Regions from separate parts of the Amaricoccus sp. genome, predicted to be linked through region 1. Evidence: riboswitches for the same ligand, from Rfam matches in the RefSeq annotation. Region 1 holds a riboswitch; each other region holds the start of a gene.
What was found. A riboswitch is a leader RNA that binds a small molecule or an ion and turns the genes downstream of it on or off. The one in region 1 is predicted to bind cobalamin.

Region 1 (3,938 bases):
CGCTGTCGATCGAGGCGGCGATCGGCTTCGCGCCGGAGGCGGTGCTCCTGCCCGACCACGCGGCCGCCGCGGCGGGCGGCGGCGCGGCGGCGGTCGCCGCCGTCGGCCTCGCCGAGACCCCGGCGGCGCGCGCGGGGCGCATCCTGGTGATGGACGGGCTGAAGCTGCTCGGCTTCGGCCCGCGCACGCCGGCGGCGGTGACGGAGCTGGCGCGCGCCCTGCATCCCGACACGGCGGCGCAGTTGAAGATCTGAGCGTGCCCGCGCCTCTGCTCCGGGCCGCGCCCCCCGGGACGGCGCTCGCCCTCATCGGCTTCGGGCTGGCGGTGCTGGGCCTCGCCGTCGCCGGGATGGTCTTCGGTCCGGTCCCGCTCGGCCCCGGCGAGGTGGTCGCGGCGCTCCTCGGGGAGGCCGACCCCCGCGCGGAGGCGATCGTCACCACCATCCGCGCGCCGCGCGTCGCGCTCGCCGCGGCGGTCGGCGCCGGCCTCGCGCTCTCGGGGACGGCCCTGCAGGGGATCCTGCGCAACCCGCTCGCCGATCCCGGCCTGATCGGCGTGAGCGCCGGCGGCGCGCTCGGGGCGGCGGCAGCGATCGTCTTCGGCGGCGCCATGCTCGCCGCCGCGGCGCCGGAGCTCCGGTTCTGGACGACCCCGGCGGCGGCCTTCCTCGGCGCGGCGGCGGCGACGGCCCTGGTCTTCGCACTGGCCCGCCGCGGCGGCGCCACCCAGGCCGCGACGCTGATCCTCGCCGGCGTGGCGGTGAACGCCATCGCCGGGGCCGCGGTCGGGCTGATGATCTACATGAGCGACGACCAGCAGCTGCGCGACATCACCTTCTGGACCATGGGCGGGCTCGGCGGCGCGAGCTGGCGGGCGGCGGCGCTGGCCTCGCTCTGCATCGCCGCCGCGGCCGCCGGGCTCCTGCGGCTCGCCCTGGCGCTCGACCTCCTGCAGCTCGGCGAGCGCGCCGCCTGGCACTCGGGCCTCGAGGTCGAGCGGGTGAAGCGCGCCGCCGGTCTCTGGTCGGCGCTGGCGGTCGGCGCCGGCGTCGCCGTCGCCGGCCCCATCGGCTTCATCGGGCTCGTCGCGCCGCATATCGCCCGGCTCTGCGTCGGCCCGGCCCACCGGACGCTCGCCCCGGCGGCGGCGCTGGTCGGGGCGGCGCTGCTGCTCGGCGCCGATCTCGGGGTGCGGATGATCGCACCGCCCGCCGAGCCGCCGGTGGGGCTCGCCACCAGCCTGATCGGCGGCCCGTTCTTCCTCTGGCTCCTGCTCGCGCGGATGCACCGCGATGCTTGAGGCGCGCGACGCGCATCTCACCCGCGGCGGCCGCCCGGCGCTCGCGGGCGTCGGCCTCGCGCTGCGGCCGGGCGAACTGGTGGCGCTCTGCGGCCCGAACGGCGCCGGCAAGTCGAGCCTCTTCGCGGTGCTCGCGGGCGAGCTGCGCCCCGACCTCGGCGCGGCGCTGCTCGACGGAAGGCCGCTCGCCGCCATGACCGCCGCGGGCCTTGCCCGCGAACGCGCGGCGCTGGAGCAGGCGCCGGCGCTCGCCGCCCCCTTCACCGTCACCGCTCTGGTCGCGCTCGGCGCGGCGACGGCGCCGCGCGGGGCCGCCGACGAGGGGGCGATCGTCGCGCGCGCCATGGCGGCGACCGGGATCGCGGCCCTCGCCGGCCGCCCGGCCGACCGCCTCTCCGGCGGCGAGCGCGCCCGGGCGCATCTCGCCCGCGTGCTCGCCCAGCTCTGGACCGGCCGCGCCGCCGGGGGCGGGCGCTTCCTCCTGCTCGACGAGCCGACCGCCAGCCTCGACGTCGCCCACCAGGTCGCGGTGCTGCGCCTCGCCCGCGCCGAGGCCGACGCCGGCACCGGCGTGCTCGCGGTCCTGCACGACCTCAACCTCGCCGCGGCCTTCGCCGACCGCGTGCTGCTGATGTCCGAGGGACGCGCCATCGCGGAGGGCGCGCCCGGGGAGGTCCTCGAGGCCGGAAGGCTGAGCGAAGTCTACCGCATCCCCATCGCCGTCGAACAATCGGCCGGCGGCATGCTGCGCATCGCTCCGGACCTGAGTCGCGCCTAGAGCCCAGGCGCCGCCGCGACTGCTGCGGGTCCGGTCCACCTCCCTCGCGGCCAGCGCCCCGAACCTCCGGATGCTCGCCAGGCCGGTGCCGAAGCGGCGTGAGAGGGCGGCGCGCTCCCCGCCGGCGGCACCCCGGCCCGGCACGACATGCCGGCGTCCTCGACGAAATCGGCCCTCGATCGACATTGCACGGGGGAGCGAGCTCGGCAATCGACGGCCGGCCTGCGGACATCGGCGAATCGTTTCGATCCGGCTTGTCCGAAACCTTCGCGCGGGTGTCGGAATCCGTGCTTTCGATCGCGGGCCCACAGGATAGGATCGGCTCGTCAGGGTGCCGCTCCGGGAGGGGCGGAGAATTGGGAAGCCGGTCCGAAGCCGGCGCTGCCCCCGCAACGGTGGCGGAGGAATGAATGCGGCGAGAAGCCACTGGGGAATCCCCGGGAAGGCGCCGCATCGGCCGCGAGGCCCCTCCGGAGCCCGGAAACCAGCCCTGCGTGACGTCAAGCCGCGGGCGGCGGTGCGGGCGGATGCCGCCGGGGCCACGGGGTCCGGGCGGGCCGTCGCATCCTTTCCGCACGATGAAACCCGGGGGGCCGCGGGTGAGCGGCACCGAGGAGAGATGCCATGATCGCCGATACGACGGCGCTGAACCTGCTCGCGAGCCGCGTTCCGGACCACGCGCTGCCGCGCCCCATCTACACCGATCCCGCGATGCTCGGGGTCGACCTCGCCGAGGTCTGGTATCGCGACTGGCTGTTCGCGATCCCGGCCTGCGAGATCCCGAAGGCCGGGAATTTCGTGACGATGCAGATAGGCGCCTATCCGATCGTCATCGTCCGCGGCGCGGACGGGGCGATCCGCGCGTTCCACAACGCCTGCCGGCACCGCGGCAGCCGGGTCCGCACGGCGCTCAGGGGCCCGGCCCCGAAGCTCGCCTGCCCCCACCACCAGTGGACCTACGAGCTCGACGGGCGGCTGCTCTACGCCCGCGACATGGGGGCGGGTTTCCGGCCGGCCGAGCACGGGCTGAAGCCCGTCGCCTGCGAGGCTGCGGGGGGCATGGTCTTCGTCTGCCTCGCCGACGAGCCCGCCTCCTTCGACGCGCTGCGCGAGACGGCCGGCCGCGACCTGGCGCCGCACCGGCTGGACGATGCCAGGATCGCCTTCGAATCGACGATCGTCGAGAAGGGCAACTGGAAGCTGGTGATGGAGAACAACCGCGAGTGCTGCCATTGCGCGGGCGCGCATCCCTCGCCCTGCCGGACCTTCCCCGACCGTTCCGGCTACACCTCGATGGACGAGCAGGGCAACGTCGAGCCGGTCATCGCCGCCCATTGGGCCAAATGCGAGGCCGCGGGGATGCCGCCGCGCTTCCACCTGCACCCGAGCCACCAGTGGCGCTTCGTGCGCGTCCCGCTGCTCGGCCCCGGCGAGAGCTTCACCATGGACGGCAGGGCGGCGGTGCCGACCAGGCGGCTGTCGACGGCGCCCTTCGCGGATGCGGGCTCGCTGCCCTTCTTCCACTACCCCAACAGCTGGAACCACTTCCTCGGCGACCACGCGACGGTCTTCCGCATGCTGCCGATCAGCGCCACCGAGACCGAGGTCACGACCAAATGGCTTGTCCGCAAGGACGCGGTCGAGGGCACCGACTACGACCTGAAGAACCTGACCCGGGTCCGGATCGCCACCAACGGCGAGGACCGGGCGGTGGTCGAGGAGAACCAGCGCGGCGTGACCGCGCCGGCCTTCGTGCCGGGACCCTGCTCGCGCATCCAGGAGGACGGCGTGATCCAGTTCGTCGACTGGTATTGCCGCAGGCTCGGCGACCGCCTCGGCGGCGGGGCGGCGCTGGCGGCG
Region 2 (5,646 bases), on a different contig from region 1:
GTCCGGTGCCGCGGTGACGACCGCGTCGGCGGTGACGATCCGGCCGGTGGCGGCGGGCTGGCGGGAGAGATCGGCGAAGACATCCTCGCCGCCGGCGACGGCGACGAGCTCGGACACCCAAGCGATGCCGGAGATCATCGGCTCGTCCCATTCCTCGAAGTAGACGCGCTGCCGCGGGAGGCCGGCGCGGTCGGCGCGGATCGCGTCGAGGCGGCGCCGGTAGCTGTCGGCGAGCGCGGCGGCGCGCTCCGCCGCGCCGACCAGCGCGCCGAGGGTGCGGATCATCGCGAGGATGCCGGCGAGGTCGCGCTGGTTGAAAGCGTGCACCGCGACGCCGGCGCGGACGAGGTCGGCGACGATGGGCGCCTGCAGGTCGGAGAAGGTCAGAACGAGGTCAGGCTCGAGCGCGAGCACCTTCGGCAGGTCGGCCGAGGTGAAGGCGGATACCCGCGGCTTCTCGCGCCGGACCTGCGGCGGGCGGACGGCGTAGCCCGAGACGCCGACGATGCGGGCCTCCTCGCCGAGGAGGTAGAGGGTCTCGACCGTTTCCTCGGTGAGGCAGACGATCCGCTCCGGCGGAAAGCGCCGCACCGCGGTCAGGCGGCCGATGCGCGCGGCGTCGCCAGCAGCCCCGACACGACCGCGAGGCGGTGCAGGACGAGACGGCGGGCGAGCGCGAGCAGGTTCGTCCACAGGATGCCGCGCCCGACCACCGCAACGACGGCGGCGAGGGGTGTCGCGCAGGCCGGCACGAGGCCGAAGACGAGGCTGGCCACGGTCACGACCGCGATCCAGGCGCCGGCGCGCGCCCCGGTCACGATATCCCGGACCTCCGTCGTCATGGCTGTCCCCCTGCCCTGCCGGAGCTTCCGTCGAACGGTCCCATGCGTCAATGCCCCGGGCGGTCGGGTTCGGCGGGTTCCCCGCCCCGGTCGAAGGTGGCCGACCAGCGGTCGAGCAGGTCCGAGCCGCCGCGCTCGCGCCGCCGCTGCCTCAGTGCATTGCGCAGGCCGGCGCGGCCGCTGCGGCTCGGCAGCGGCTCGAAGCCGCCCGGTTCCCGCCCGGCGTCGAGCGCCGAGCGCACTGCCCGCTTGGCGACCACGTAATCGGGATCGCCCCAGGCCTCGAGCAGCGCCTCGAAGGCGGCATGGAGGCCTGCGTCGAAGGCGCGGTCCTCGCCCATGGCACCGATCACCGGATTGCCGGGATGCAGCCCGGCGCAGGGGACGAGGCCGTGCGGGATCGGGACGTTCGCGGAATGGGTGCGGCCCGAGGCGAGCAGCTTCGGCAGCACATGGGTGTGCGGGCCGGCCGGGGAGACGCCGCCGGTCTCGGGGCCACCGATCTTCTGGAAGACCTCGATCCGCCCGAGGTTGGTCAGCGCCACCCGGTGCGGATGCGCGGCGACGATCGCCCCGAGCGCCGGGTTGCCCGGTGCGAGGACCGGCCGGCCTGCGGCGCCGCGCAGCGTGGCGAGGAGCGCGGGGTCGGTGACGCGGATGCAGAAGTCGACCTGCGGCTGGCCGAGGCCCAAGTCGAAGAGGATGCCGGCGCGATCCCCGGGCCGCACCGCATCGTCGTCCGGACCGAGCTCGGTGAGGACGCCGCGCCCGTCGCGCCGCGCCGCCTCGGCCGGAAGGCAGAGGGCGACCGCGACGGTCCAGCGCCGCGGGTCCGGGCTCACGGTCTCGTAGGCGAGCGGCTCGGCATCGGCGAGTCCCTGGAGACGGATAGCGCCCCGCGACGTCACCCGTTCGAGGCCGTCGGCGACGGCCGGCTCGCCGTCGTCCTGATGGAACTCGGCCACCGCGCCCCACGACCCCATCGACCATGAGGCACGCCAGTCGGCGAGGCGCGCGGCTGCCAGGGTCTCCAGGTCCGGCATGGTTCCCGTCCTTTCAGTGGCGCCGCTGCGCCGCGCAAGGGCAGGGCTCGCCGAGCAATGGGCGGGTTTCCGAGCCCCTGGACGGGCCGGAGGGATGAGAAGCCGCGTCCGCGCGCGCCGCCGTCCGTCGCATGTCGCCTCCAGCCCGGGGCACCCCGCCCGGTCGATCGGGTTTCGGCGACGGCAGGTCTCCTGGCTCGCGGGTCGCCGCTTTCCCGATCCTTCCCGGCCCGGCGGGCCAGTGGATGCGTTCGGGATCGCTGGCCGCTTACAGTTGCGGGGGCAGCGCCGGTCTCGCACCGGCTTCCCTCTTCGTCCGCGGCGACTCGGGAGCAGCCGCGGAAACCGTCGTGCCGTCGATCCTGGCCCCTGCCCGGCGGCAAGGCAAGACCTTCAGTCCCAGCTGAGCGCGCCGCCGGTCTGGTATTCGGTGACGCGGGTCTCGAAGAAGTTCTTCTCCTTCCGGAGGTCGATCGTCTCCGACATCCAGGGGAAGGGGTTCTCGGTCGGCGCGAAGAGCGGCTGGAGGCCGAGCTGGGCCGAGCGGCGGTTGGCGATGAAGCGCATGTAGTCGGCGCTCGACTCGGCCGTCAGGCCGAGCAGGCCGGTCGGCATGGTGTCGCGGGCGTAGGCGGCCTCGAGCTCGGCCGCCTCGCCGAGCATGCGGCGCACCTCGGCCTGGAAGGCCTCGGTCCAGAGCCGGGGGTTCTCGGCCTTGATCTGGTTGATGACGTCGATGCCGAAGTTCAGGTGCAGGCTCTCGTCTCGGAGAATATACTGATATTGCTCGGCAATTCCAACCATGCGGTTGCGCCGGCCGAGCGAGAGGATCTGCGCGAAGCCGGTGTAGAACCACATCCCCTCGAAGACGACGTAGAAGGCGACGAGATCGCGCAGGAAGGCGCGGTCGGCGGCTTCGGTGCCGGTGCGGAAGGCGGGGTCCTCGAGCGCCCTGGTATGATCGAGCGCCCAGGCGGCCTTGTCGGTGATCGAGGGCACTTCGCGGTACATGTTGAAGAGCTCGCCCTCGCCGAGGCCGAGGCTCTCGACGATGTACTGGAAGGTGTGGCTGTGCACGGCCTCCTCGAAGGCCTGGCGCAGAAGGTATTGACGACACTCGGGATTCGTCAGGTTGCGATAGACTGCGAGCACGATGTTGTTGGCGACGAGACTTTCGGAGGCGGCGAAGAATCCGAGGTTGCGCTTGACCATGCGCCGCTCGTCGGGGCTGAGCGCGTCCGACTTCCAGAGCGCGATGTCGGCCTGCATCGAGACCTCGGTCGGCATCCAGTGGTTGTTGCAGGCGGAGAGGTACTTCTCCCAGGCCCAGCGGTACTTGAGCGGCAGGAGCTGGTTCACGTCGGCGCGGGCGTTGATCATCGCCTTGTCGGAGACGCTGACGCGTCCCCCGTCGCGGTCGATGGAGCCGAGGCCGGTGGCGTTGAGGTCGAGCATGGGGGCTCCTGTCATGCGATCTTCGGCGGTTTGGCGGGGTCGCCGGGCATCACCTTGAAAAAGCGGCAGAAACACGGGCTGGAAGGCGGCCGGAATCCGGCTGGAATCCGGCTTGCCATTTCGGCTTGCCGCGTCACTGGCAGGCCTCGCAGCTCGGGTCGTCGAGCGCGCAGGCGCCGCCGACCTTCACCGCGTTGAGCGTCGCGTCGGCGCCGGAGAGCGTCGACTTCTCGACGCGGGTCGCGGCCTTGGCGCGCAGGTAGTAGGTGGTCTTCAGGCCGGACTTCCACGCCAGCCGGTAGAGCGCGTCGAGCTTCCGGCCCGAGGGCTCGGCCATGTAGAGGTTGAGGCTCTGCGCCTGGTCGATCCACTTCTGGCGCCGGGCGGCGGCCTGCACCAGCCAGTCGGGCGCGATCTCGAAGGCGGTGGCATAGAGCGCCTTGAGGTCGGCCGGCACGCGGGCGATCGGGCCGAGGGCGCCGTCGTGGTACTTGAGATCCGAGATCATCACCTCGTCCCAGAGCCCGCGCGCCTTGAGGTCGGCGACGAGGCCCGCGTTCACCACGGTGAATTCGCCCGACATGTTCGACTTGACGTAGAGGTTCTGGAACGCCGGCTCGATCGACTGGCTGACGCCGACGATGTTGGAGATGGTGGCCGTGGGCGCGATGGCGAGGCAGTTGGAGTTGCGCATGCCGCGGCGCGCCCGCTCGCGGAGGGCGTCCCAGTCGAGGCGGGCGCTCCTGTCGAAGGGCGCGACCCCGCGGGCCTCGGCGAGCAGGTCGAGCGAATCGTGCGGCAGGATGCCGCGGCTCCAGAGCGAGCCCGGGAAGGTCGCATAGGCGCCTCGCTCTTCGGCGAGGTCGCAGGAGGCGGCGATGGCGTGGAAGGCGATCGCCTCCATGCTCTCGTCGGCGAAGGCGACGGCGGCCTCGCTGGCATAGGGGATGCGCAGGATCTGGAGCGCGTCCTGGAAGCCCATGAGGCCGAGGCCGACCGGGCGGTGGCGGAGGTTCGAGCGTTCCGCCTGGGGGATGGTGTAGAGGTTCACGTCGATGACGTTGTCGAGCATGCGCATCGCCGTCGCCACCGTGCGGGCGAGCTTCGCCAGGTCGAGGCCGGCGGGCGTGACATGGGCGGCGAGGTTGACGGAGCCGAGGTTGCAGACCGCCACCTCGTCGGCGCTCGTGTTCAGGGTGATCTCGGTGCAGAGGTTCGAGGAATGCACCCTGCCGACATGGCCCTGCGGCGAGCGGATGTTGCAGGGGTCCTTGAAGGCGATCCAGGGATGGCCGGTCTCGAACAGCATGGAGAGCATCCGCCGCCAGAGGTCGACGGCGCGCGTGCGGCGATGCACCCTGATCTCGCCGGCCGCCGCCCTGGCCTCGGCAGCCTCGTAGGCGGTGCGGAACGCCTGCCCGGTCAGATCGTGCAGATCCGGCACCTCGTCGGGCGAGAACAGCGTCCAGGGGCCGTCCGCCTCCACCCGCTCCAGGAAGAGGTCCGGCACCCAGTTGGCGGTGTTCATGTCATGGGTGCGGCGCCGGTCGTCGCCGGTGTTCTTGCGCAGGTCGAGGAATTCCTCGATGTCGATGTGCCAGGTCTCGAGATAGGCGCAGACCGCGCCCTTGCGCTTGCCGCCCTGGTTGACCGCGATCGCCGTGTCGTTGGCGACCTTGAGGAAGGGCACGATGCCCTGGCTCTTGCCGTTGGTGCCGCGGATATGCGCCCCGAGCCCGCGCACCGGCGTCCAGTCGTTGCCGATGCCGCCCGAGTATTTCGCCAGAAGCGCGTTGTCGCGGATGCCGCCGAAGATCGCTTCGAGATCGTCGGGGATCGTGGTCAGGAAGCAGGAGGAGAGTTGCGGCCGCGGCGTGCCGGCATTGAAGAGCGTCGGCGTCGAGGCCATGAAGTCGAAGGACGAGAGCAGCTCGTAGAACTCGATCGCCCGCCCGTTCCGGTGCTCCTCGCGCAACGCGAGGCCCATGGCGACGCGCATGAAGAAGGCCTGCGGCAGCTCGAAGCGCGTGCCGTCCTCGTGCAGGAAGTAGCGGTCGCAGAGCGTCTGGAGCCCGAGATACTGGAAGGCCCTATCGCGCTCGGGCCGAAGCGCGGCCGCGAGGCGGGGGAGGTCGAAGCCGGCGAGCGCCGGGTCGAGGAGGCCGGCGCGGATGCCGTGGGCGACATAGGCCGGGAAATAGGCGGCGAGGTCGGTTTCGTCCGCGCGGCCCAGCACCGCCGCCATCGCCTCGCCGCGGATGCGATCGGCGAGCAGCCGCGCGGCGACGAAGGTATAGGCCGGATCG
Region 3 (12,734 bases), on a different contig from region 1:
CACCATCGACGCGCTGGGAATCGTCCCGGTCGGGGTGCCGACGCCGCTCTATGTTTCCTATCTCGCGCATCTCGAGGATGCGGCCGCGCCGGTCGGCACGCTGTTCGAGCCGGATTTCGAGGCGGTGGCCGCGCTCGAGCCGGATCTGATCGTCGCCGGCGGGCGATCGTCGGCCCAGGTGGCGGCGCTGGAGAAAATCGCGCCGACCATCGACATGACGATCGAATGGGAGGGCTCGCTCGCCGAATCGGCCAAGGCGCGGCTCGATGCCTATGGAAGGCTCTTCGGCAAGGAGGCGGAGGCCGCGGATCTCGCCGCCGGGCTCGACGAGACCCTCGCCGGCGCGCGGGCGGCGGCGGCCGGAAAGGGCGATGCGCTGATCCTGATGACCGACGGGCCGAAGGTCTCGGCCTTCGGCCCCGGCTCGCGCTTCGGCTGGCTCCACGAGGACCTCGGGCTGCCGGCGGCGGTCGAGGACGTCGAGGCGGCGACCCATGGCGAGGCGATCTCGTTCGAATTCGTGCAGAAGGCCGATCCGGACTGGCTGATCATCGTCGACCGGGCCGCGGCGATCGGCGAGACGGCCGAGGCGGCGCGGCAGACGCTCGACAATCCGCTGGTCGCCGGCACCAGGGCCTGGCAGGCCGACCAGCTCGCCTTCCTCGATGCGCCGAGCATCTACATCGCCAGCGGCGGCATCCGCTCGCTGACCGGCCTCCTCGACCAGGTCGCGGACGCCTTCGGGGAATGAGCCGTGCGGCCGTCGCCGCCGCCGGGCTTGCCGGGCTCGCGCTCCTGAGCCTCACGATCGGCGTCGGCGACTTCGACGCCTTCGACCTGACCTCGGACAGGGCCTCGCAGCGCCTGCTCTGGGTCAGCCGCCTGCCCCGGACGCTCGCCGTGCTCCTGACCGGCGCCTCGATGGCGACGGCCGGGGTGATCATGCAGGTGATCGCGCGCAACCGCTTCGTGGAGCCGACCACGGCGGGCACCGGCCAGGGCGCGGCGCTCGGGCTGCTGGCGGTGACGCTGTTCGCCCCGGCGACGCCGCTCTTCCTGCGCATGGCGGCGGCGAGCCTCGCCGCGCTCGCCTCGACCGCGGTGTTCCTGGTCATCGTCCGCCGGCTGCCGCCGACCCAGCCGCTTCTGGTGCCGCTGGTCGGGCTCGTCTACGGCGGCGTGCTCGGCGCGGCGGAGACCTTCATCGCCTATCAGGCGGATCTGCTGCAATATCTCGCGGTCTGGCTGAACGGCGAGTTCTCCGGCGTCCTGGCCGGGCGATACGAACTGCTCTGGGTCTCGGGAGCGGTGGCGGCGCTCGCCTATCTGGTGGCCGACCGGTTCACCATCGCGAGCCTGGGACGCGACGCGAGCCTGGGGCTCGGGCTGAACTATCGCCGCATCGTCGGGCTCGGCCTGGCCATGGTGGCGATCATCACCGCGCTCGTCGTCGTGACCGTCGGCATGATCCCCTTCGTCGGCCTCGTCGTTCCGAACCTCGTCAGCCGCGTGATGGGCGACAATCTGCGCCGGACCCTGCCCTGGGTGGCGCTGACCGGGGCGGGACTCGTGCTGGTCTGCGACATCCTGGGCCGGCTGATCCGCTACCCCTACGAGATCCCGGTCGGCACCGTCTTCGGCGTCGTCGGCTCGGTGCTCTTCCTCTACCTGCTGCTGCACGAGCCGCGCCGTGCCGCGTGACCGGCTGCTGGTGCTCGCCGCGCTGCTGGCGCTGGCCGCGCTCGCCTTCATGACCCTCGGGGCGAAGGGGAGCTGGAGCTTCCTGCTGCCGTTCCGCGGCCTGCGCCTCGCGGCGCTCGCGCTGGTGGGCGCGGCCGTCGGCGTCGCGACCGTGTTGTTCCAGACCGTCACCGGCAACCGCATCCTCACCCCCTCGATCATGGGGTTCGACGCGCTCTACGTGCTGCTGCAGACGGCGCTGGTCTTTCTGCTCGGCGGCCTCGGCTACGCCATGCTCGACGCGCGGCCGAAGTTCCTTGCCGAGACCGGGCTGATGATGCTGGCCTCGGCGTCCCTGCTCGGGCTCCTGCTCGGTCGCGGACGGCACGACCTGCACCGGATGCTGCTCGTCGGCGTGATCTTCGGCACGCTCTTCCGCAGCCTCGCCGCCTTTCTCCAGCGCCTGATGGATCCGAATGCCTTCGCCGTCCTGCAGGGCGCCAGCTTCGCGAGCTTCGGCAGCGTGGAGACCGATCTCCTCGCCCTCGCGGCGCTGCTCGCGGGCGCCGGCGGCGCGGCCACCTGGCGCCTGCGCCACGCGCTCGACGTGGTGGCGCTCGGCCGTGCGCCGGCCATCGGACTCGGGGTCGGATACGACGCCATCGGGCGTTTCACGCTGCTGATCGTCGCGCTGCTCGTCTCGGTGTCGACGGCCCTCGTCGGGCCGGTCGCCTTCTTCGGGCTGATCGTGGCGAGCCTCGCGCATCTCGTGGTCCGTTCGCCGCACCACGCGCATCTGCTGCCCGCCGCCGCGCTGATCGGCGCGACCATCCTCGTGGCCGGCCAGACGCTCTTCGAGCGCGTGCTCGGGCTTCAGTCGACGCTGAGCGTCGTCATCGAATTCGCCGGCGGCCTGCTGTTCCTGGCGCTGCTCCTGCGGGCTCGGCCGACGTGATCGAGATCGACCGCGTCAGCCACGGCTTTGGCCGCAGCCCGGTCCTGCGGGACGTGTCGCTCCGCATCCCGAAGGGCGGCATCACCGCGCTGATCGGGCCGAACGGCGCCGGCAAGTCCACGCTGCTGTCGCTGATGGCCCGGCTGATCCCGCTGCAGGCCGGCAGGATCGCCTTCGACGGGCTCGACGTCAGCCGCACGCCCTCGAACGAGCTGGCGCTGAAGCTCGCGGTGCTGCGCCAGGACACCGCGATCGCCACCCGCCTGACCGTGCGCGACCTCGTCACCTTCGGCCGCTACCCGCGGTCGGGCGGACGGCCGGGGCCGGAGGACCACGCGGCGGTCGGCCGCGCCCTCGCCGAATTCGACCTCGGATCCCTCGCCGGCCGCTTCCTCGACGAGCTCTCCGGGGGCCAGCGCCAGCGCGCCTTCGTCGCCATGACCTTCGCGCAGGCCGCCGACTACCTGCTGCTCGACGAGCCGCTCAACAGCCTCGATCTCACCTATGCCCGGGCGCTGATGCACCGCCTGCGCTCCCTCGCCGACGACCACGGCCGCACCGTCGTCGTCGTTCTGCACGACATCAACTACGCCGCCGCCTGGGCCGATCGCATCGTCGCGCTGCGCGAGGGTGCCGTGGTGGCCGAAGGCACGCCCGCGGAGGTCATCCGCCCCGATCACCTGCGGTCCATCTACGGCGTCCGGATTTCCGTGATCCGCCATGGGGACGCGCCGCTGGCGCTGCACCACCTGGCCGATCCCGGCTGATGCCGGCCGCGGTCCCGGCCGGCGCCGCGATGCGGCATTTCGGCAACGTCCGACCCGGCACCGCCGGGCCGCTGCTGGACCGGATGTCACGATTTCCCTAACGGTCGACTCGACGAGCCAGCCCCCCGCCAGCCGGTCGTAAACCATGGGTGGGGTCGAGAATGTCTCAACGCATCGCGGGATTCGCGGTATCGGGGCCCGCTCTGGCCGCGCTCCTCGGCACGACGGTCTGGGCGGCCGCCTGGCAGCCGCTCGCCGCCCAGGAAGCGGCGGGGGCCGAAGCCGGGGAGGGAGCGTCCGCGGAGGAGGAAGCCCTCGCATCGAGCGAAGCGGCGTTCGTCCTCGACACGCTCCAGGTCACCGCGGCGCCGGGCACGACCACGGAGGATTCCGGGTCCTGGACCACCGAATGGATGCGCTCGGCGACAGGCATGCCCCTGAGCCAGAAGGAAACGCCGCAGTCGACGAGCGTGATCACCGACGCCCAGATAAGGGCGCGCGACATCACCTCGATCGGGGAGGCGCTCGACACGGCGACCGGCATCACCGTGCAGGCCTACGAATCGGACCGGGTGAACTTCTACTCGCGCGGGTTCGAGATCGACAGCTACCAGTTCGACGGCGTGCCGGTGGCGCGCGAGGACGGCTGGCAGTTCGACGACGCCAATGTGGACATGGCGATCTACGACCATGTCGAGATCGTGCGCGGCGCCACCGGCCTGATGCAGGGCGCGGGCGAGCCGGGCGCCTCGATCAACCTGATCCGCAAGCGCCCGACCGACTTCCTGCGGCGCGAGGCCGCGGTGCTCCTCGGCTATCCCGAGGCGGTGCGCGGCGAGATCGACATCTCCGGACCGCTGAACGCCGACGGCACGGTGCGCGGCCGGCTGATCGGCGCGGCGGAAACCCGCGACGGCTGGATCGACCACTACGAGAAGACCCGTGCCATCGGATACGGCGCGATCGAGGTCGACCTGACCGAGCGGACGCTGCTCGCCGCCGGCATCAGCCACCAGCAGACCGACAGCAACGGCGTGACCTGGGCCGGGCTGCCGCCGTGGGACAGCGATCTCGCGCTCATCGACTGGCCCCGGGGGGCGACCAGCGCCGCGCCCTGGACCCGGCTCGAGACCGGCCGCACCGAGGCCTTCGCCGCCCTCGAGCATCTCTTCGACAACGGCTGGACCGGGCGGCTGACCTACACCCGTCTGGCCACCGACTTCGATTCGACGCTGCTCTATCTCTACGGCCTTCCCGACCACGATACCGGCATCGGCGTGGAACCCTATCCCGACCGCTACACCGGCGACGGGACGCAGGATTCGCTGAATGCCGTGCTGAACGGCGACTTCGAGGCGATCGGGCGGATGCACGACTTCGTGCTGGGCGCGTTCGGCTCGAAGGCCGACAGCGACCAGCAGGGCTACCCGATCGTCGGCGACATCGCGCCGATCGGCAGTTTCTTCGACTGGGACGGCTCCTACCCGGAGCCGGAATGGGGTTCGGAGCCGGACCGCTTCTGGACGAACGACGTCACGCAGATCGGCCTCTACGGCGCGCTGCGCTTCCGTGCCACCGACGCGCTGTCGCTGATCGGCGGGGCGCGCCTGAACTGGTGGGACGGCAGGCAGACCGATCCCTATTCCCTCGCGCCGTTCGAGTATGATTACAGCGGCATCGTGACGCCCTATGTCGGCGCGACCTACGACGTCAACGAGACCTGGTCGGTCTACGGAAGCATCACGAGCATCTACGAGCCGCAGCTGTTCCAGGACCTGGATCGCAACTACCTCGACCCGACCTACGGCTACAACTACGAGCTGGGCGCCAAGGCGGGTCTGATGGATGGCGCCCTCTACGCCGCGGCGGCGGTGTTCTGGACCGAGCAGAGGGACGTGGCGAACTACCTCTACACCATCGAGGCGGAGGATCGCAGCGTCTACGAATCGATCGAGGGGACCACGACGCGCGGCTTCGAGCTGGAGATGGCGGGAGCGATCAACGAGCGCTGGAACGTCTCGGGCGGCTTCACCTATCGCTATTCCGAGGACCGGGACGGCAACGAGCTCTTCACCGATCAGCCGCGCAACACGCTGAAGCTCGCGACCGACTACCGGATCCCCGGCATTCTCGACGACCGGCTGACGGTCGGCGGGGCGATGCGCTGGCAGAGCCAGACCGACAGCATTCCCTGGGAGGGCGACCTGCCGAACATCGTCCAGGATCCTTACGCGATCTTCGACGTGAGCGGCCGCTACGACATCAGCGACGACATCGCCCTGCAGCTGAACGTGACCAACGTACTGGACGAGAAATACTACCGCACCACCGGCTTCTACGACACGGTGGTCTACGGCGACGGCCTGGGCGCGGAACTCTCCCTGCGCGCACGCTTCTGACCGGCAAAGCGGCCTCCCGGCACCTGTGTCGCCGGGAGGCCGGTGGCGCCGTGTGCAGGTCCGGGTCCGGAGCGCCGCCCTCAGCGCAGGGTGATCGACACGTTCGGGTAGTTCGAGACCGGATAGGCCGGTCCGTAGAGTCCCCACCCGCCCCAGCCGTATGGCGGCCGCCACGGATAGGGACCCGGATAGCCCCAGCCGCCGGGATAGCTGCGCCAGAAGGTGTCGATATCCGCCCGGCCCGCGCCGGCCAGTTCGCCGGCGCGGCAGGCGAATTCGAGCTCCGGCGACTGCGGCCCGAAGTTCGGCAGGACGAGAACGGACGGCGTGACGAGTTCCGTCTCATAGAGGCTCGATCTGACGGCGCAGTTTGCGCCGAGGACCTCCTGGCGCTCCCCGGCCTCGTCTTCGAGGAAGGTCCGGACCGTGAGCCGCGCTTCGCCCTGCACGGCCTGGAACCGCGCTCCGGGCACCACGACCTGACGCTCGACCGGAACGCCCGAGGCGCAGCCCGCCAGCATCAGCCCCAGCAGGATTCCCAGCGCAGCGCCACCGCTCCGGCCGCCCTCCGACAAAGCATGGCCTCTGCTCATCCGCTCCTCCCTGCGCGGTTCAGTATCGCTCAGGACCGCCGGCGGCGCCCAACACGTGCGCGTTACCTCCGGAGCCCGCCGCAGCGGCATCGACCGCATCCGCTTCTCCTTCGGAAGGCCCGGCCGCGACCGATCGCACTTGTCAGATTGACCATCCCAGGGGCATGTCGCAAGGGTTCGAGCAAACTTGACGAAATGAATCAGGAACGATAACGGGCGTGCGGCGAAGCGCCGTCGCGCTTCGACGGACCAAGCCAGCCACCTCGTTCCGAGACCGCCAGCGATCATCTTCACTGCGAGGGACGCTGGACATGATTCTGACACTGCGGCGCCGGAAGGCGCTTGGATTGCTGTTGGCCGGGGCGGCCGCGGTGGCGCCGGGCACGGCCGCCCGCGCCCAGGAGGAAAGCTTCGTTCTCGACCAGCTCGTGGTCACCGCGACCGGCGGGGTGTCCGACCTGCGCGACGCTCCCGCGAGCGTCAGCGTGGTGACGGCCGAGGACATCGCGCAGACGCCCGCGACCAACGTGGCCGAGGTGCTTTCCCGGGTCGAGGGCATCACCATCAACCGCGTCGGCAACCAGGAACAGGTGCAGATGCGCGGCCTGCCCGAGCGCTACACGCTGTTCCTGATCGACGGCAAGCGGGTCGACAGCGCGCCGAACCTCTTCCGCGGCAATGCCTTCGACTCGGGCTGGGTGCCGCTCGACGCCATCGAGCGCATCGAGGTGGTGCGCGGCCCGATGTCCTCGCTCTACGGCTCGGATGCGATCGGCGGCGTCATCAACATCATCACCAAGCCGGTCTCGAACGAATGGCACGGCTCGCTGACCGCGGACTACACGCTGCAACAGGACCGCGACGCCGGCGACACCTGGAGCACCGGCTTCTTCCTGACCGGGCCGATCGTCGAGGACAGGCTCGGCTTCAAGCTCTACGGCAACGTCACCCATCGCGACGCCAGCAGCGACGACTACAACCCCGCGCCGGGCGAGGATTGGGCGGTCGATCCCTGGCCGGGATTCGCCGAACAGGACGACCGCTTCATCCACGGCACGCTGAGCTGGGCACCGAACGTGCAGAACACCGTCGACCTCGACCTCGGCTACGAGCGTCGCGTCGAGGGCGATTTCCCGATGAAGCGCTTCGACTACGGGCTCACCCATTACGGCGACTACGACTTCGGCACCACCGAGCTGCGGCTCTACGGCGACCAGATCGACAACGAATACGGCCATGGCAACGTCGCGGGGGTCGACCAGCCGAACACCGCCTACAACCGCGGCGCCGAGGGCCGGGTGGTGCTGCCGATCGAGGGATCGCTGCCGCAGACGCTGACCCTCGGGGCCGAATACCGCTACCAGCAGATCGACGACGACTACGTGCTGACCGGCGACGGCACCTCGTCCATGTGGCAGGCGGCGGTCTATTTCGAGGACGAGGTCGCCTTCGGCAACGATTTCCTGCTGACCCTCGGCACCCGCGTGGACAACAACGAGAAGTTCGGCGACCACTGGAGCCCGCGTGTCTACGGCGTCTACAACGTCACCGAATCCCTGACGATCAAGGGCGGCTGGGCGCAGGCCTTCAAGGCACCGACCCTGCTCGAGAGCAGCCCGAACTGGGACCAGATCTCCTGCGGCGGCGGCTGCTTCCTGCGCGGCAGCGAGGATCTCGATCCCGAGACCGGCAACAATTACGAGATCGGCGCGGTCTTCGAGCAGGGGCCGCTGGCGCTGACCGGAACGATCTTCCGCAACGACCTCGACGACATGATCCAGTTCCCGCCGGCCCGCACCGGCGACCCGGCGGTCGCGCCGACCTTCGACAACTTCGTCGGCTTCACCTCGGACGGGATCCCGATCTTCGGCTACGAGAACATCGAATCCGCCCGCACCCAGGGCCTCGAGGCGGCCGCGCGCTACGACGTCACCGACAGCGTGACGCTCCGGGCCAATTACACCTATCTCGACGCGACCAATACCAGCGGCGGCCTCGACGTGCCGCTGGCCTACAACCCCGAGCATTCGGGCCATCTCGCCGTCGAATGGCAGGCGACGACGGCGCTCTTCACCTCGGTGACGGTGAATTACGTCGGGGACCAGTACACCTACGTCCCGCAGGACGGCAACATGGCGAATGCCGTCGATGCCGACGCCTATACGACCGCCGACCTGATGGCGAGCTACGACTTCGGCGAGAACCTCACCCTCCAGGGCGGCATCCTCAACCTCTTCGACGAGACGATCGAGCGCGAGGTCGCCGACGACTTCAACGTCGAGGGGCGGCGGTTCTACGTGTCGCTGACCGGGCGGTTCTGACCATGCGGGGCGGCGTCCTTCTCGCGGCGGCCCTGGTCGCGGCCATGCCGGCGGCGGCCGATCCGGTCGTCGTCCCGAATTCCGAGAGCTTCGTGATGACCGCCGCCGAGACCGGGCGCCGCTATCGCATCCTCCTCGCCCGGCCGCTGCTGCCGGCGCCGGAGGCGGGCTATCCGGTGCTCTATTTCCTCGACGGCAACGCGACCTTCCAGACCGCCGCCGAGGCGATGCGGCTGCAGACCCGCCCGCCGAAGGGCTTCGAGCCGGCGGCGGTGGTGGCGATCGGCTACGAGACGGACGAGCCCTTCGACACCGCGCGGCGCTATTTCGACTATACGACGCCGGCCGATCCCTCGGCCCTGCCGAAGCGCGGGAACGGTGCGCCCTTCCCGGAGCTCGGCGGGGCGGATGCCTTCCTCGACTTCATCGCGGACGAGCTGATGCCGGAGATCGGCCGCCGGCTGCCCACCGATCCGGCGCGGGCGACGCTCTTCGGCCATTCGCTCGGCGGCTATTTCACGCTGCACGCCTTCCTGACGCGCCCGACGCTCTTCGCGACCTGGGTCGCCGGCAGCCCGTCGGTCTGGTGGAACGGGGAGGAGATCCTCGCGCGCGCCGAGGCCTTCGACCCGGCCGCGGCCGATCTCGAGGGACGCAGTCTCTTCATCGGGGTCGGGGCCGAGGAGCTGCCGGACATGGTGGTGGGTGCCGGGCGCATGGCCGAGATCCTCGCCCCCCTCTCCGAGCGCGGGCTCTCGGTCTCGCACCAGGCCTTCGCGGGTTCGGAGCATATCACGGTCCTGCCGTCGCTGATCAGCCGGAGCTTCTCGCTCGCGCTCCAGGCGCCGGCCGACATCCGCTAGGCATCTTCGGCGGCCGCCCGGCAACCGCCGACGCGGCGGAAAGGGTAGGGGCCGGCACCCCTCCCGACACAGGCGGCCACCCGGTCGCTGCCTGGGACGGGAGCGCCTCGCGCGGCCTTCTCCCGTTCCCGGGGTTCGGCCCCGGGCTCAGGGATCGGTCGGTCGGTCGGGCCGCTGGCATGGGATCGGGGCCGCAACGGCAGGGATGCCATATCGCGCTCGCTGGCGGAGGCTCCGCCGCAGTTAATGCTTGGCAGGGCCGGGCCTGCCGCCCTAAATGCCTCCGTTCTGGTTCGGGCGGCATGCCGCCCGACAAAAGGGAACACGGTGAGGCGCCTCGTGCCGATTCCGTGACTGCCCCCGCAACTGTAAGCGGCGAGCGGGCCCGATGATGCCACTGCGGGACATGTCCTGCGGGAAGGCCGGTGCCTGCGACGACCCGCAAGTCAGGAGACCTGCCAGAACGGATCACCCGGTTCCCATGCGGGGTGCATGGCGGACGGCGGACTCTCCGCAGTGGTGGCGCATGCAACCGTCTGCGGATCGGGCCGGCCCCGTCCAACGACATCGAGAAGGTCACCGGAGCGGCCCATGCCGCCCGATCTACGGGGTTCGAGATGAGACATTCCTTTCCGGCCGTCGGCGCCTTGGTGCTGGCCGCAGGCTCCGCCGTCGCCCAGGACAGCGCACCGCTCCGGCTCGACGAGATCATCGTCGGCGGCGGCCTGACGCCCATCGAGGCCGAACGCTACGGCCGTGCCGTCACCGTGGTGACCGGTCAGGACCTGCAGGAACGCCAGATCCGCCATGCCGCCGAAGCGCTGCGCGCGCTGCCGGGCGTGGCGGTGAGCCAGAGTGGCGGCACCGGCACCTTCACCCAGGTTCGCATCCGCGGCGCCGAGGGCAATCACACGCTGGTACTGGTCGACGGCGTGGAAGTCTCGAACCCGGCGAGCGGCGAATACGACTTCGCCAACCTGCTGACCGACGACATCGCGCGGATCGAGGTGCTGCGCGGCCCGCAATCCTCGGTCTTCGGCTCCAACGCCATCGGCGGGGTGATCAACATCATCACCGAGGGCGCCGCCGAGCCCGGCTTCGCCGGCAATGCCGAGGCCGAGCTCGGCACCCAGCAGAGCGGCGGCGGCCGCCTGTCGCTGCGCTATGGCGGCGAACGCGGGCAGGTCTCGGTCTCCGCGGCGCGGCGGGTGACCGACGGCTACGACATCTCCGGCAGCGGGGGCGAGGACGACGGCGACGCCAACACGACGCTGAACGCCCGCGGCGCGTTCTTCGTGAACGACGACATCACCCTGGGCGCCACCCTGCGCTACGTGCACCGGACCTCGGATTACGACCAGTCCAACTGGGGCGCGGCCACAATCGACGACCTGGTGACCGATGGCGACCTCGAGACCGAGGTCAGGGATTTCTTCGGCTCCGCCTTCGCCACGATCGACGCCGTCGAGGGCCGGTTCCGCAGCGAGGTCACCTTCTACTCGGGCACCATGGACACGGTCGATACCGATCAGGGCGCCGCGACCTCGGACACCACCGCCACGAGGTCGCGGCTCGCCTATCGCGGCACCGTGGCGCTCGACGGCTTCGACGTCGACAGCTCCGCCCAGATCCTCAGCTTCCTGGTCGAGGGCAAGGAGGAGACCTTCCGGAACAACGAGCCGTCGCTGGTCTTCGATTCCGCGATGCTCGACGAGCAGAGGCGGAGGCTCTACGGCTACGTGCTGGAATACCGCGGCAGCTTCCTCGACGATGCCTTCACCCTGCAGGCGACCGGGCGGCACGACGACAACGACGGCGATTTCGCGAACACCGACACCTGGTCGGTCGGGCTCTCCTACCTGCTGCCGAACGCCACCACGCGATTCCATGCCTCGGCAGGAACCGGCGTCCAGAATCCGACCATGTACGAGCAGTTCGGCTACAACCCCGGCACCTGGATCGGCAATCCCGACCTGGAGCCGGAGGAGAGCATCGGCTGGGACATCGGAGTCGAGCAGCGGTTCCTGGGCGACCGGGCGGTGGTCAACGCCACCTATTTCCGGTCCGAGCTGACCAACGAGATCTCCAGCACCTACGATCCGGCCACCGGCGAATCGACCCCCTACAACGAGGACGGCACCAGCGACCGCAACGGCGTCGAGGTCTCGGCGGAATTCGCATTCGACAACGGCCTGACGCTCGGTGCCGACTTCACCTGGCTCGATGCCACCGACCCGGACGGTGCGGTCGAGGTGCGGCGGCCGAAGAACGAACTGGGCCTGCGCGCCTACTACCGGCTCCCCGACGACAGGACGCTTCTCGGGGCCGACCTGCGCTATGTCAACGGCAACTGGGACTTCGACTATACCACCCCGTCCTTCGGCGCCGACCGGGTGGAACTCGACGACTACACCCTGGTCAACGTCACGGCCCAGCACCAGTTGAGCGATCGGCTGCTGCTGACCGCGCGCATCGACAACCTGTTCGACGAGCAATACCAGGAAATCCTGGGCTACGATGCGCCGGGCCGGACCTTCTATGCCGGCGTGGCGGCGAATTTCTGACCATGCGCCACCCGCTCCGCCTTGTCCTCGCCATGAGCCTCGCCCTTGCCGGGCCGGGTCAGGCGGCGCCGCAGCGGGTGGTGTCGATCAACCTCTGTACCGACCAGCTCGCGATGATGCTGGCCGCGCCCGGGCAACTCCTTTCGGTCTCCTACCTCGCGCAGGACCCGCGCAGCTCGGCGATGGCGGAGGAGGCGCTGGCCTGGCCGGCGAACCACGGGCTGGCCGAGGAGATCTTCCTGCTCGACCCCGATCTGGTCGTCGCCGGCAGCTTCACCGCCCGGGCCACGGTCTCGATGCTGCGCCGGCTGGGCATTCCCGTGGTGACCATGACGCCCGCCCGTTCGCTGGACGAGGTGCGCGACCGGATCGCCGAGATGGGAGGGCTGCTCGGCCGCGAGGAAGCCGCCGCGATGCTGGTCACCGAATTCGATGCCGGCCTCGCGGCGCTGTCGGAGACGGTCGCCGATCCGCCGCGAGCCGCGATCTATGCCGCCCGCGGCTATGCCTCCGGGCCGGCGAGCCTGTCGGGGGCGATCCTGGAGGCGGCCGGCTTCGCCAATGTGGCCGAGGAGGTCGGCCTGTCGGTCGG

Region 2: another riboswitch for cobalamin. It lies ahead of V7050_RS16340 (DUF6925 family protein); the one in region 1 lies ahead of V7050_RS18610 (aromatic ring-hydroxylating oxygenase subunit alpha).
Region 3: another riboswitch for cobalamin. It lies ahead of V7050_RS04015 (TonB-dependent receptor plug domain-containing protein); the one in region 1 lies ahead of V7050_RS18610 (aromatic ring-hydroxylating oxygenase subunit alpha).

Annotation. Positions count from the first base shown of each region.
Region 1 is NZ_DAIUBO010000281.1:281-4,218, reverse strand. It holds partial or broken gene V7050_RS18625 (hemin ABC transporter substrate-binding protein) at 1-254, shown strand, start outside; gene V7050_RS18620 (FecCD family ABC transporter permease) at 257-1,300, shown strand; gene V7050_RS18615 (heme ABC transporter ATP-binding protein) at 1,293-2,078, shown strand; cobalamin riboswitch at 2,391-2,585, shown strand; gene V7050_RS18610 (aromatic ring-hydroxylating oxygenase subunit alpha) at 2,703-3,938, shown strand, end outside.
Region 2 is NZ_DAIUBO010000201.1:69-5,714, forward strand. It holds partial or broken gene V7050_RS16330 (ABC transporter substrate-binding protein) at 1-591, opposite strand, end outside; gene V7050_RS16335 (hypothetical protein) at 597-842, opposite strand; gene V7050_RS16340 (DUF6925 family protein) at 890-1,885, opposite strand; cobalamin riboswitch at 2,051-2,250, opposite strand; gene V7050_RS16345 (ribonucleotide-diphosphate reductase subunit beta) at 2,279-3,340, opposite strand; gene V7050_RS16350 (ribonucleoside-diphosphate reductase subunit alpha) at 3,474-5,646, opposite strand, start outside.
Region 3 is NZ_DAIUBO010000024.1:273-13,006, forward strand. It holds gene V7050_RS03975 (siderophore ABC transporter substrate-binding protein) at 1-751, shown strand, start outside; gene V7050_RS03980 (ABC transporter permease) at 748-1,701, shown strand; gene V7050_RS03985 (iron chelate uptake ABC transporter family permease subunit) at 1,751-2,635, shown strand; gene V7050_RS03990 (iron ABC transporter ATP-binding protein) at 2,632-3,402, shown strand; gene V7050_RS03995 (TonB-dependent siderophore receptor) at 3,564-5,801, shown strand; gene V7050_RS04000 (hypothetical protein) at 5,882-6,394, opposite strand; gene V7050_RS04005 (TonB-dependent receptor domain-containing protein) at 6,706-8,715, shown strand; gene V7050_RS04010 (alpha/beta hydrolase) at 8,718-9,578, shown strand; cobalamin riboswitch at 9,851-10,055, shown strand; gene V7050_RS04015 (TonB-dependent receptor plug domain-containing protein) at 10,196-12,142, shown strand; gene V7050_RS04020 (ABC transporter substrate-binding protein) at 12,145-12,734, shown strand, end outside.